3 regions of the Sutcliffiella sp. FSL R7-0096 genome follow, and region 2 is predicted to be linked to each of the others. Evidence: a T-box and tRNA genes for the amino acid it is inferred to sense, from the RefSeq annotation. Region 2 holds a T-box; the other regions hold tRNA genes.
What was found. A T-box is a leader RNA that pairs with one kind of tRNA and senses whether it is charged. The one in region 2 lies ahead of metG (methionine--tRNA ligase), so its partner is inferred to be a tRNA-Met.
Positions count from the first base shown of each region.

Region 1 (3,283 bases), 2.2 Mb from region 2:
ACAAAGACGAGCGCCACAAACTTGCGCACATGCTAGTCAAACTAGTAGATTAATCGTAGGAAATACACCCTACACTTTGATAAAACATATCTAAACATCCTGCCACCTCTAGAGGTGGCTTTTTTGTGGGTAATATTTCCTTAATAAAAATATAATGAAAAAGAAGGAATTTGTCATAATTTATAGAATATTTAAACTTGGTTGCCGATATATAATCTATAGGGGGCAAATACTATCTTAGGAGGGAAATCAATGCGCTTTACTAGTTTTTTCTTTTTTCTCATCATGGCTGTAGCATTAACAGGTTGTAACAACGGAGGAGTAGAAGCCGAAACCGAAGAGGCAGTAGGCTTAGAGTACACCTTTGAAAAAGATGGACAAGAATTTGAGATTATTCACGTGTACCAGTTGTATGAAGCATTCTATGCAGAAGGACTTAAAGGGGAAGAAGCAACTGAACTGTACACTTCAAGCATCCTTGATGAGGTTGCGGATAGATGTTACAAGGGCGGAGAATTTGAACAGAAGACAGACTATGTTCTTGCTCCACCAAAGAACAGAATCGCTGTTCAGGATAACCTAAAGAGAATGGACACTCGCAAGATCAATGCTGCCATCAAAGATTCTTTAACAAAATCGTCCAATGAGCTTCCACTAGAAGGTAGCAAAACCACTGTATGTGTATTCCCGACAGACAACAACGCACCGGCAACCTTTGTAACTGCAGGTATAGGCCAAATTGTTGTTTTCTTTGACCGCAACACGACAGACAACATTCTTAAAGCAGGTGTAGCTAACAAGTATCATCACAGCTACTGGATGGATAACCACTATAACGGCGAAACATTCACCGTTTTGGACAACCTTGTAATCGAAGGAAAAGGAACTATGTTCCAAAAGCTTGTATACCCTAACATCAACGTAGCACCTGTAGATGAAACATACAACAAAGATCTATGGTCAAGAATTGAAGGCGAATTGGAAAAGGAAGATGATAAAAAGGCACAAGAAATCTTCAAAGGTGGAAGAAACGGTCTACCTAGCCAATATGGATACAGCGAAAGCTACAAAATGGTTCAGTCCTATGTAGACGCAAATGATGGGGCATCCATTGAAGATTGGTCAGCTGCCACTTCCGAAGAAATCCTTGAAGCGCATAAAGCTAATTATAATTAATAAATAGGTTGCAGGTAGAAGGTAGTTGGAATGGAGCCTCGTTGGTGGGGGCTTCATTTTTTTGGGGGCTTTGGAACCACCACAAGAGGTGTTCGGTCGTCATTGAGGACGTATGGAACCACCACATGCGGAAATATGAGGTGTTCGGTCGTCATTGAGGGTGTATGGAACCACCACAAGCCGAAATATGAGATGTTCAGTCGTCATTGAGGGTGTATGGAACCACCACAAGCCGTATTATGAGGTGTTCAGTCGTCATTGAGGGTGTATGGAACCACCACAAGCCGTATTATGAGGTGTTCAGTCGTCATTGAGGGTGTATGGAACCACCACAAGCCGAATTATGAGGTGTTCAGTCGTCATTGAGGGTGTATGGAACCACCACAAGCCGAATTATGAGGTGTTCAGTCGTCATTGAGAGCGTTTGGAACCACCACACGCGGAATTATGAGATGTTCAGTCGTCATTGAGGGCGTTTGGAACCACCACACGCGGAATTATGAGATGTTCAGTCGTCATTGAGGGTGTATGGAACCACCACATGCGGAAATATGAGGTGTTCAGTTGTCATTGAGGGTGTATGGGGCCACCATAAGTGCAAAAATGAATGGTTCAGTCGTCAAAAAGTCATAAAAAAAGACAAAAAAAATAACGAAACCTAGTTTCGCATTTTAAAAGAATGGCGGTCCCGACCGGGATCGAACCGGCGATCTCCTGCGTGACAGGCAGGCATGTTAACCGCTACACCACGGGACCTTATTTGGTTGCGGGGACAGGATTTGAACCTGCGACCTTCGGGTTATGAGCCCGACGAGCTACCAGACTGCTCCACCCCGCGACAATAATATATGCTATTTTTACAAAAGCACTTGCCTGGCAACGTCCTACTCTCACAGGGGGAGATCCCCCAACTACCATCGGCGCTGAAGAGCTTAACTTCCGTGTTCGGTATGGGAACGGGTGTGACCTCTTCGCCATCATTACCAGACATATACTATTGTAAAATAACTAAGTAGAAAAATCAAGAAGTTTTTCAACTTTCTTGTTCCTTCAAAACTAGATAATGTGTTCGTATCAAGATATTCATATCGTTCACTTATTTCAATTGTTGGGTTAAGTCCTCGATCGATTAGTATTCGTCAGCTCCACATGTCGCCATGCTTCCACCTCGAACCTATCTACCTGATCATCTTTCAGGGATCTTACTTACCGAAGTAAAAGGAAATCTCATCTTGAGGGGGGCTTCATGCTTAGATGCTTTCAGCACTTATCCCGTCCGCACGTAGCTACCCAGCTATGCCTTTGGCAAGACAACTGGTACACCAGCGGTGCGTCCATCCCGGTCCTCTCGTACTAAGGACAGCTCCTCTCAAATTTCCTGCGCCCACGACGGATAGGGACCGAACTGTCTCACGACGTTCTGAACCCAGCTCGCGTACCGCTTTAATGGGCGAACAGCCCAACCCTTGGGACCGACTACAGCCCCAGGATGCGATGAGCCGACATCGAGGTGCCAAACCTCCCCGTCGATGTGGACTCTTGGGGGAGATAAGCCTGTTATCCCCGGGGTAGCTTTTATCCGTTGAGCGATGGCCCTTCCATGCGGAACCACCGGATCACTAAGCCCGACTTTCGTCCCTGCTCGACTTGTAGGTCTCGCAGTCAAGCTCCCTTGTGCCTTTACACTCTGCGAATGATTTCCAACCATTCTGAGGGAACCTTTGGGCGCCTCCGTTACTCTTTAGGAGGCGACCGCCCCAGTCAAACTGCCCACCTGACACTGTCTCCCAGCCCGATAAGGGCTGCGGGTTAGAATTTCAATACAGCCAGGGTAGTATCCCACCGACGCCTCCACCGAAGCTAGCGCTCCGGCTTCTCAGGCTCCTACCTATCCTGTACAAGCTGTACCAAAATTCAATATCAGGCTACAGTAAAGCTCCACGGGGTCTTTCCGTCCTGTCGCGGGTAACCTGCATCTTCACAGGTACTATAATTTCACCGAGTCTCTGGTTGAGACAGTGCCCAGATCGTTACGCCTTTCGTGCGGGTCGGAACTTACCCGACAAGGAATTTCGCTACCTTAGGACCGTTATAGTTACGGCCGCCG
Region 1 is NZ_CP152003.1:410,128-413,410, reverse strand. Features, by position in the region: gene MKY77_RS02310 (DUF3243 domain-containing protein) at 1-53, shown strand, start outside; gene MKY77_RS02305 (DUF2268 domain-containing putative Zn-dependent protease) at 253-1,176, shown strand; tRNA gene MKY77_RS02300 (tRNA-Asp) at 1,857-1,932, opposite strand; tRNA gene MKY77_RS02295 (tRNA-Met) at 1,938-2,014, opposite strand; rRNA gene rrf (5S ribosomal RNA) at 2,048-2,164, opposite strand; rRNA gene MKY77_RS02285 (23S ribosomal RNA) at 2,286-3,283, opposite strand, start outside.
Region 1: it encodes a tRNA-Met, which carries the amino acid that the T-box ahead of metG (methionine--tRNA ligase) is inferred to sense. The anticodon was not compared.

Region 2 (3,283 bases):
CATGATTTACGTGAAAGGTCACCGTAGCGCGAACATTTTAGTAGTGAAGAAGAATTTTTCAGAAGGCAGCGTATATCATAGTTTTAGTGTTTGCTTGTGGAAAGTAAATGGTCTGAAATCCACTATTGGGAAAGTTTTAAGCCCCTCTAGGTGTCAGCTGCTTTAGGTACCAAGCATCCATTGCGGAATGTTCAGATCCTGGTAGTGGCTCCTGTAATAATGTGAATCCGAATTTTTCATATAATAAACAGGCGGTTTTCAACTCTTTTGTTGTTTCTAAGTAGCACTTATTATAATGTTCTGAGGCAAAGGACAGAGCGGTTTCCATCAGCAGTTTTCCAATTCCCAAACCTTGCACATTTGTACGTACATAAAGCTTTTGTAATTCGCAAATTTTATCATCCTTGTTAAAGGGCGCAATACCAATTCCGCCAACAACTTCTTCCCTCACTTCGACTACCCAATATTTAGCATAATCTAAATTAGTATAATATTGATGCAGTTCGTTAAGTTGAGGATCATAATAAGCAGTCCCTGGTATAGCTAGGCTAAGGGATTCTAAAGAATTTTGGATGATCTTTTTAACTATTGCATTGTCTTCTTTTTTCATTTCTCGAATAATCATGTGTAATCTCCTTATGATTTATTTTTCAAGGTAAATACTAACCCTGGGCTATAGTCAATGAGAAAGGAACATATTCCCCATATTTAGAAAGCTTTGAAAATGAACATGAAAGCCCAATGTATAAAAGTATACATATTTTAGAAGGGAAATAAAGTGTTTACATCGGTAAATGATGTGGAAACGAGGAGCAAAAATTATTGGAAAAGTGTTAGAAGTATTGACAAAGAAAAAGGATATTAACATGTTGAAACCATATCTTCTACTCAAACGTAAATTAATAAAAGCCGAACAGGGGGGAAGTAAGATGAGACAGCTATTTATTAAACAAAAGGTATTTAGCATTAGTGAGAAATTCACGGTAAAGGATCAACAGGAGAAAGACATCTATTTTGTAGAGGGAAGCTTTATGCGGTTACCTAAAACTTTCTCCATCTTGAGCCCTAAACGAGAAGAAGTGGCACTCATCGCGAAAAAAATGTTCACCTTTTTGCCAAAGTTTATGGTGCAAGTTAATGGTCAAGAAATACTTACAATAAACAAAGAATTTTCTTTTTTGAAGGCACGATATACTATTGATGCGGCAGGTATTGAGGTGCGTGGCAATTGGTGGGATATGGACTTTCAAGTACTTCAAAATGGGAAAATCGTGGGAGAAGTGTCCAAAAAGTGGTTTACTTGGGGTGATAGCTACCATGTACAAATACAAGATGAAGAGATGGAAACCATTGTTATTGCCATCGTGGTTGCCATCGATTGTGTGAAAGCAGATCATGCAGCAGCTTCTTCCAATCCTGCCACATAAAAGGCTTGAAAAAAATTCTATTATTTTCCCATCAATTATGTAATAATAAGTAAAAATATTACATAAACGCGATGATAAGGAAAGTAAATCAACCTTCATTTTCTTACAGAGAGCTTCGGTAGCTGAAAAGAAGCAGGAAATAGTTGATTGAAAATGGCCTTTGAGCAGCAAAGTCAACTTTCTGGATAAGAATTAGACTTTGACGAGATTTGGCACTCGTTATAAATGTCAGAGTATAAGAGTTGTTTTTCACTCCGTACTTATTGAGGCTGATAATGTGAATTATTAGTAAATTAAGGTGGTAACACGAGATATACCTCGTCCTTAGGCAATCATTTTGTCTATGGGCGAGGTATTTTTATTTGATTTGAAGGAGGAATGAGAAAAGATGGCTATTTTTATCGGAGGGGCATGGCCGTACGCCAATGGTTCCTTGCACTTAGGGCATATAGCCGCATTATTACCTGGAGATATTTTAGCAAGGTATTACCGGCAGAAAGGAGAAAAGGTCTTATATGTTTCAGGAAGTGACTGCAACTGCACACCCATTTCCATAAGAGCAAATCAAGAAAATACAACAACAGAAGCGATAGCAAATCGTTATCATCAAGAATTTACGGAGAGTTTTAGGAAGCTTGGCTTTACCTATGATTTGTATACCCGGACTGACACTGAACACCATCATAATTCTGTAAAGGAAATATTTTTAAAACTTCTTGAAAATGGATACATGTATAAAAAAACGATTGAGCAGGCCTATTGTGAAACAGATCAACAATTTTTACCGGATCGTTTTGTCGAGGGGATATGTCCTAATTGTGGGGCAAAAGCAAGAGGGGATCAATGTGACAATTGCTCATCCATTCTAGATCCAGTTGATTTATTGGATAAGAGATGTAAGATTTGTGGGACTCAGCCTGCTATCAAAAAAACAGAGCATTTTTATTTTTCGCTTAGTCAATTCCAAGGACGTTTGGAAGCTTTTCTGGAGAATGCTGTGCAGGATAATAAATGGCGCGAAAACGCGATTGCTTTAACATCTAGATATTTAAAAGAAGGTCTTCCTGACAAGGCAGCGACTCGCGACCTGCCTAACGGGGTTGATGTTCCTATATCAGGTTTTGAAGGGAAGAGAATATATGTGTGGATTGAGGCAGTGGCAGGCTATTTGACAGCTAGTAAGGAGTGGGCGAAGAACCATAACGATAGGGTCGAAGACTACTGGAATAAAGAATCCTATTCTTATTACATTCATGGAAAGGACAACATTCCTTTTCACACAATCATTTGGCCTTCTATCTTAATGGGTATCAATAATCCAGCGTTACCAACCCATATCATTTCCAATGAGTACTTAACACTTGAAAAACGGAAGCTGTCAACAAGTCAAAACTGGGCTGTGTGGGCTCCAGATATGTTAGAAAGATATGATGCAGACTCCATCCGATACTTTCTAACTGTCAATGCACCTGAAAATCGAGATACTGATTTTTCCTGGCGCGAATTTATCTATAGTCACAACAGTGAATTGCTAGGAGCATATGGGAACTTTGTTAATCGAACATTGAAGTTTATTGAGAAATCTTACGAAGGAACATCACCAATTGGAAAGATTGATTCAAAAATCAAGGTTAAGGTTGAGGTACTCTATAAAGAAGTTGGCTGCTTAATAAGAGAGGGACAATTTAAAAAGCCACTAGAGCAAATCTTTGAATTTGTTCGGTATGCAAATAAATATTTTGATGAGCAAAAGCCTTGGATTCAAATTAAAGAAGACAAAGCTTCCTGTGATAAGACGATGGCTAATTGTGTTTACATCATTGCAAACCTCACACAATTGTTAAATCCTTTTCTGC
Region 2 is NZ_CP152003.1:3,084,430-3,087,712, reverse strand. Features, by position in the region: gene MKY77_RS15840 (GNAT family N-acetyltransferase) at 137-625, opposite strand; gene MKY77_RS15835 (LURP-one-related family protein) at 930-1,427, shown strand; T-box leader at 1,490-1,756, shown strand; gene metG (methionine--tRNA ligase) at 1,816-3,283, shown strand, end outside.

Region 3 (3,283 bases), 1.9 Mb from region 2:
CACTCCGACTATTCCAAGCAAAAACAGGACCAGCAGTTAAAACAACAGAAAAGACGCCGTGGACTTTATCGCCGATTATCATTATTCTTTTGTTTAGCATTAGTCTTTGGAATACTAATGGGGAAAACACTCTTAGACCAACGTGCTATCCTCCAGGAAAAAGAGGATAGAAAAGAAGTCGTCGAACAAGAGCTGGCAAAATTGGAAAAAGAACAGCAGCGTTTAGAAGAGGAAATTGTAAAACTGAACGATGATGATTATATTGCGAAGATCGCACGTAGGGATTATTTCATGTCAGAAGAGGATGAAATCATCTTCAATATACCAGACGATTCGTCCTCAGATTAGTCGTCATATTGACACCTCAATTTTGCTCTAGGTATAATGGTAGGTAAAGTGATTTATTTTTTATGATTTTAAGGAGGAGCATTTTTTTTATGTCAATCGAAGTAGGCAGCAAGTTACAGGGAAAGGTAACAGGAATAACTAATTTTGGTGCGTTTGTTGAGTTGCCAGGAGGAGCTACTGGTCTTGTTCACATCAGCGAAGTTGCGGACAACTATGTGAAGGATATCAACGACCATCTTAAAGTTGGTGACGAAGTACAGGTAAAAGTGATTAACGTGGAGAAGGATGGCAAAATTGGCCTATCCATCAAAAAGGCAAGCGACACATACCGTGAGCCACAACCGCGTTCTGCTCAACCGTCACAACGTCCAAACAACCAACAACGCTCAAATCAACGCCCACCACGAGGAAAAAGAGAAGAATTCCGTCCAAAGGAAAACTTCGAACAGAAGATGGCAAGATTCTTGAAAGATAGTGAAGATCGTTTATCTTCCCTGAAGCGCAACACGGAATCAAAACGTGGAGGTCGTGGAGCAAGTAGAAAATAACTTGCTGCTGAAAATCCCATATATAAAACGTTACGTTTGAAACACGCCATTTTTTACAGGGCGTGTTTTTTTAACTTTTGGGTTGGGTAAACACCGCTGTTGATTTCCGCAAATGGCTTCGCTTTCCTAGGGGCGCTGCTGGAGCCTCCTCGGCAAGCCTGCGGGGTCTCCACCTAGCGCTAACTCCCTCAGGAGTCTTTGCCTTTTGCTCCAATCAACAGCTAAAAACTATTTAATACATGCGGGATTCTTTGCACCTTACACTACAATATAGAAAGAAATACACGAAATCATTTTTAATAAGTTCAAAAACACAAAAAAGCTGCCACAGTTTCAGGTATTCCCTGAAGCTGTGACAGCTTTTATATTATGACCCATACGGGATTCGAACCCGTGTTACCGCCGTGAAAGGGCGGTGTCTTAACCGCTTGACCAATGGGCCTTATAAAGTTGGTAGCGGCGGAGGGGATCGAACCCCCGACCTCACGGGTATGAACCGTACGCTCTAGCCAGCTGAGCTACACCGCCATAAGTTATAAGTGTTTCATAAGATTCACAGGCACCAGTGTTATTGGTCCGTGTCCCTTCCTCTGCAAGTAAAGCCAGGAAGTGAATCCGTCGGGACAACTCGAAGTTTAATCGTAGAAGTGTCGCTCGTTGCTACACCGCCATAAGTTATAAGTGTTTCATAAGATTCACAGGCACCAGTTTTACTGGTCTGTGTACTCCCTGTGCGAGTCATCTCTCACAAGACACAAGAGTTATCATACTAACTTATCATACATATGTCAATACGTTTTAAAAATGTAAGAATAATTAGAACATTTTCCTCGCAATTACCTAGTGAATTTACAAAAACTGATGAGAGGGATTAGCAAATGTGATGATTTCATGACAGCTTTTCCCTCTTTTCCTTGTAATAAGTCGAACTTTTCTTTGATTCAGATGGGTTCGTTTGACAAATCTTTTCCTTTTCGGCTTGTATAATGACCCCAATAGATAAAATATGGGAGTGGATATCATGCAGGGACTAGAAAGGGAAATGGGGGAGCCGGTTTCCAATGTTCAGTTGGGAAAACTCAGAACAACGATCATGAAGTCGATGCATTCGACGAAGACAAAGCTGATGACGATACTTTTTCACCAAGGTTTTCTTTTGGTCTTTATCGGTTTTTTGCTTGGACGAGCCTTGATCCTGAATGAGTTAACACCATTTGCGCTACCGTTTTTCGCAGCAGTATATTTTATGAAAAAGAATCGGGCCGGTCTTACACTGTTGGCCTTGATGATCGGATCGGCCACCATTTCCGCTTTAACGGCAGCATACGTATTGGGTGGGATGATACTTTTTGTTCTTCTTTTCAAATGGGTAAAGGTATTGAAAATCGAGCCACTTAAATCCATCCCGTTTCTGGTATTCGCATCCGCTTTTCTTTCGAAGACGACGATGATTTATTTTACGACAGGCATTGTCACCTATGATTGGCTGATGATCGGTGTGGAGGCGGGGCTTGGGTTCATCCTGACGCTTATCTTTTTCCAAAGCCTTCCGCTAATTACCATGAGAAAGAAGAGGCAGGCTTTTAAAACCGAAGAAATCATCTGTCTCATTATCCTGCTTGCTTCGGTACTGACCGGAACGATTGGTTGGACGGCTTATGACCTGTCCGTTGAACATATATTATCGCGGTATCTTGTATTGATTTTCGCCTTTGTGGCGGGGGCGACCATCGGCTCCACCGTTGGAGTGGTGACAGGCCTTATTTTAAGCTTGGCGACGGTCTCCAATCTATATCAGATGAGCCTGCTTGCTTTTGCGGGTCTGTTGGGAGGTCTTCTGCGGGAAGGAAACAAGCTCGGCGTATCGGTGGGACTGCTACTTGGCACATTACTTATCGGCATTTATGGGGAGGGGATGACGCTGCTTGTTCCTACCATCATGGAATCCATGGTAGCTGTTGCTATCTTTTTACTGACACCCCAGAAAGCGATCTCCAACTTGGCGAAGTTCATTCCCGGAACAGCCGAATATACAGCGGAGCAGCAGCAATATATGCGGAAGGTACGTGATGTTACAGCAAATAGAGTGGAACAATTTTCACACGTTTTCCAAGCGCTTTCTAATAGTTTTTCAAAATTCCAGTTTGAACATTCCAACTCGGAGAAGGAAGTCGATCTTTTCTTGAGCAATGTAACAGAGAAGACGTGTCAAAATTGCTTTAAGAAGGAACAGTGCTGGACACAAAATTTCCAGAAAACCTATGATTATATGACTCATTTAATGGAGGATACAGAGGAAGGTACCATCAGTTTGAACGTCAAACTACAAAAGGAGTGGGATCGTCATTGTGTCAAATCCGAAAAAGTGAAGACAGTGATCAAAAACG
Region 3 is NZ_CP152003.1:73,866-77,148, forward strand. Features, by position in the region: gene MKY77_RS00370 (septum formation initiator family protein) at 1-348, shown strand, start outside; gene MKY77_RS00375 (S1 domain-containing RNA-binding protein) at 438-896, shown strand; tRNA gene MKY77_RS00380 (tRNA-Glu) at 1,267-1,338, opposite strand; tRNA gene MKY77_RS00385 (tRNA-Met) at 1,348-1,424, opposite strand; gene spoIIE (stage II sporulation protein E) at 1,918-3,283, shown strand, end outside.
Region 3: it encodes a tRNA-Met, which carries the amino acid that the T-box ahead of metG (methionine--tRNA ligase) is inferred to sense. The anticodon was not compared.